2 regions of the Glaciecola petra genome follow, and region 2 is predicted to be linked to the other one. Evidence: predicted binding sites of a transcription regulator. Region 2 holds the regulator's gene; the other holds the start of a gene.

What was found. Region 2 encodes sigma-54, which starts transcription at its own class of promoters, with help from an activator protein. Its sites were predicted from a motif close to GTTGGCACGNNNNTNGNNT; they were not measured.
Region 1: the regulator sigma-54 is predicted to act here: its motif matches at 1,074-1,092, upstream of flhA (flagellar biosynthesis protein FlhA).

Annotation. Positions count from the first base shown of each region.
Region 1 covers NZ_JAVRHX010000001.1:688,987-691,151, reverse strand. The annotation lists gene flhA (flagellar biosynthesis protein FlhA) at 1-1,032, opposite strand, end outside; gene flhB (flagellar biosynthesis protein FlhB) at 1,231-2,165, opposite strand, start outside.
Region 2 covers NZ_JAVRHX010000004.1:278,669-280,833, forward strand. The annotation lists gene RM552_RS14160 (RNA polymerase factor sigma-54) at 115-1,623, shown strand; gene hpf (ribosome hibernation promoting factor) at 1,647-1,934, shown strand; gene ptsN (PTS IIA-like nitrogen regulatory protein PtsN) at 2,017-2,165, shown strand, end outside.

The DNA.
Region 1 (2,165 bases), on a different contig from region 2:
TGGCATTTTTGCCACTTTTGCGGCTTCTTCAGCACGCTTTTTAGCACTCCAATCGCGGTAGAATGCATATCCACCTACCATTGCAGAAAAGGTCAAAAAGGCAAAATGCGGCATCCCGGGTATGATACCCATAATAAATAAAATAATGGCAGTGATATACAATGCTTGTCTATTCGCTAGCTGCGCTCTAATTTCGTCGCCCATTATTTGACTATCGTTTTCTCGAGTCACAATTATGGCGGTCGCAACCGATAACAATAAAGAAGGTATTTGAGCAACTAAACCATCACCAATTGTTAAGACGGTGTACACTTCCATTGCGTTACCGAAAGACAAATCATGTTGATACATGCCAATAAAAAGCCCGCCAACAATATTGATTAACATGATAAACAGGCCTGCTATTGCATCGCCTTTTACAAATTTAGAGGCACCATCCATAGAGCCATAAAAATCTGCCTCACTGGTAATTTCTTGACGTCTTTTGCGCGCTTGATCCTGGTCTATGTACCCTGCGTTTAAGTCAGCGTCTATTGCCATTTGCTTGCCCGGCATCGCGTCAAGAGTAAATCTAGCGCTGACTTCTGAAATTCTGCCAGCCCCTGCGGTAACCACTTTAAAATTGATGATGAGTAAGATGGTAAAAATAACCGCCCCTACCACATAATTACCACCAATGACTACTTCACCAAATGCTTGTATTACTTTACCAGCGGCATCCCCACCTTCATGACCTTCTAAAAGAACGACTCGGGTAGATGCTACGTTTAGTGCGAGGCGCAAAACCGTCGCAACGAGCAATACTAAAGGGAAAATACCAAAATCTACGGGGCGTTGCGTGAATACACAAACTAAAATAATGACTAAAGACAAGGCAATATTAAAACTAAACAAAGTGTCTAATAAAATGGTTGGCATAGGTAGAATAACCATACCCATCAAGGCCAACACTACAATCGGCGCGCCCAATCCACTGGTTAGACTTTTTAAATGATTTTTATCAATTTTTTGAAACGCTTGTGCAAGCTGCATACACCAAATTCTTGACTAATTATTAATATTTAAAGTGGGTACTACAACTCTCGTGCCAACTTAACAAAAATATCAATTTAATTAGTTTTATCGCCTAAACTATCCCTGCAAACTCTTGCCTCACTCCCACGATCACTTGTGTTATTCCCGCGAAAGCGTATTGGAATAGTTGTGTTGCGGTAATAAAGAGGGTACTTATTATCGCCTTAGCTCTGGTGGTATTGGTAAATCTTTTTTAAGTGCTTTAGGACGTTTAGCTTTACCTTTTTTATATGCTTTTAATTGATAAACATAAGCAAGGACTTGGGCAACTGCCATAAAGAGTTTTTGAGGGATTTCGTGGTCTGCTTCGGTTGAATAATAAATTGCCCGTGCCAAAGCCGGAGATTGAACAATTGGAACATCGTGTGCTTGTCCGATTTTACGAATGTGCAACGCTAATTGGTCAGCACCTTTGGCAACCATAACCGGTGCACGATCACCATCCTGATCATATTTTATAGCAACCGAAAAGTGTGTTGGGTTAGTCACAATAACGTCAGCATCAGGCACTTCTTGCATCATACGATTTGCTGCGGCTTGATATTGAATGCGTCTTACCCTGCTTTTGACCATCGGATCGCCTTCTGCATTTTTCCGTTCATCTTTTACTTCTTGCAGCGTCATTTTCATTTCTTTATTGTGTTTATGATTTTGAAACGGAACATCTATGAGCGCAATCGGCACCATTCCAACGACCAATAACAAAAAGGCCCATTCGAGCATATCCAAAGCATGGAAAATATTTAGTGGGTAAAGTTCAACGTCAAGATGTAAGGCCTCGTCTTTAAAAATAATTAAGGCAAAATAAGCCATGCCAGAAATAACTAATACTTTCCCTATACCTTTTAGCAATTCAACTAAAGCTTCTAAGCCAAACATTCTTTTAAATCCCTTCATAGGACTTACTCTATTGGCTTTTGGTGCTGCTGACGACCAAGTGAAATTATAGCCTCCCATTGCGACACTGCCGTAAATACCACCAATCATCGCAATGACGATAAATCCAATTAATGGCCATGCGCTTTCAAGCACCGCCATTTCTAAAATCTGAAACATGTGTTTTATGTCGTAAGTTTCATCGCGCGACAACA
Region 2 (2,165 bases):
TAAAAGAATATGTTATATTGAGAATAAGCAAGGCGATACGAGACTGTTAAACAAATTAATTTTATAGGTGATTATAGCTAATATGTGTGAATCGTTTGTAGTGATAGGAATGTAATGAAACCTTCTTTACAGCTTAAATTTAGTCAACAGCTAACAATGACGCCACAGTTGCAGCAGGCGATTAAGTTGTTGCAACTCTCCACATTAGACTTACAACAAGAAATTCAAGAAGCCCTCGATTCTAACCCCTTGTTAGAGTCACTCGAAAACGAGAGTCGTGATGACCGCAACCAAAGCGAATCCGATTCTGAAACAGCGGGCGCGTCGGCAAGTGCATCAGAAAATACCGAAACACAAATCAATGGCGAGAAAGATGGCTCTGATCAAATGGACAGTCATGAGGCTTTAGAAAATAAAGAATTGCCCGACGACCTGCCAGTAGATACCTCTTGGGACGAATACCTAGGCTCCAGTTCAGCGCCTACTAAAATGGTGGGCACCAATCCCGATGACGATTTTATTTATCAAGGTGAAACTGTTGAGAGCATTCAAGACCATCTAATGTGGCAAACAGAAATGACCCACTTTAGTGAAACAGATAAATCTATCGCCATCGCTATTATTGATTCAGTGGATGAATCAGGTTACCTGACAGTGAGTGCAGAAGAGATACTAGAGAGCTTAGATGACGCCGAAATTGAACTTGACGAAGTAGAATGCGTGCTCAAACGAATTCAACGTTTTGACCCAGTAGGCGCTGCAGCTCGCTCGGTACAAGAATGCTTGTTAGTACAATTGCAACAGTTTGACGAGAATACACCATGGTTGGAACAAGCACGCTCTTTAATTGAAGAACATAGCGATTTAATTAGCAGCAAAGACTACCGTACGTTGATGCGTAAAACACGGCTTAAAGAAGACCAATTACGCGAAGTCATGCGTTTACTAAAAACCCTAAATCCCCGTCCTGGTAGCGTTGTTTCTGCGAGAGAACCTGAATATGTCATACCCGATGTCAACGTTTACAAGAAAAAAGGAATTTGGACGGTAGAATTAAATAATGAAGCATTGCCGGCTTTATCCGTAAACGAAACTTACGCTCAGTTGTCAAAAACGACAAAAAATCCGAACGATTCTCAATATATCAAGTCTCACTTACAAGAGGCAAAATGGTTTATAAAGAGTTTAGAAAGTCGTAACGAAACATTACTCAAAGTGTCGCATTGTATTGTCGCAAAGCAACGAGAATTTTTTGAGCAAGGTCCAGAAAAAATGCAGCCCATGGTACTCAATGATGTTGCTGAAATGGTAGATATGCACGAGTCGACCATTTCTCGAGTCACCACACAAAAATATATGCATACCCCTAGGGGAATATTTGAGCTGAAATACTTTTTCTCTTCTCATGTGTCAACAGACTCAGGTGAAAACTGTTCGTCTACTGCTATTAGAGCCTTTATTAAGAAAATGGTCGCTGACGAACCATCCCATAAACCATTAAGTGACAGCAAAATTGCACAAATGCTCGCTGAGCAAGGCATAAACGTTGCTAGGCGAACAATTGCAAAATATCGGGAGTCTTTAAACATTCCCCCTTCCAATCAGCGAAAAAGTCTCGTGTAAACGAGCAAAAGAGGATTATTTATATGCAAATTAACCTGACAGGTCATCATGTAGAAATCACCGATTCATTACGCAACTATGTTGATACAAAGTTTGAAAAATTAGAGAGGCACTTTGATCATATCAACAACGTACATGTAATTTTAAACATCGAGAAATTGAGTCAAAAAGCTGAAGCTACAATGCATTTAAACGGTGGTGAAGTTTTCGCCAACAATGAACATACCGATATGTATGCAGCCATTGACGGCTTGATAGACAAGCTAGACCGACAGGTTATTAAGCATAAAGAAAAGTTAAAACGACATTAACTAGAGCGACTCAAATGCCAGCTCTATACTTTTAAGCTCCTTTAAGAATAAACGATATACTAACCATCGTTAAGAAATATCAATGATAATAAACGACATCATTTCACTCGACCGGACTCAATGTTCGGTTGAGTGCAACAGTAAGAAACGCATCTTTGAAATCATTTCTCAAATTGCTGTGAAACAATCTCCTGAATTAGACCAACTTGAAGTGTTAAGTAGCTTAATTAG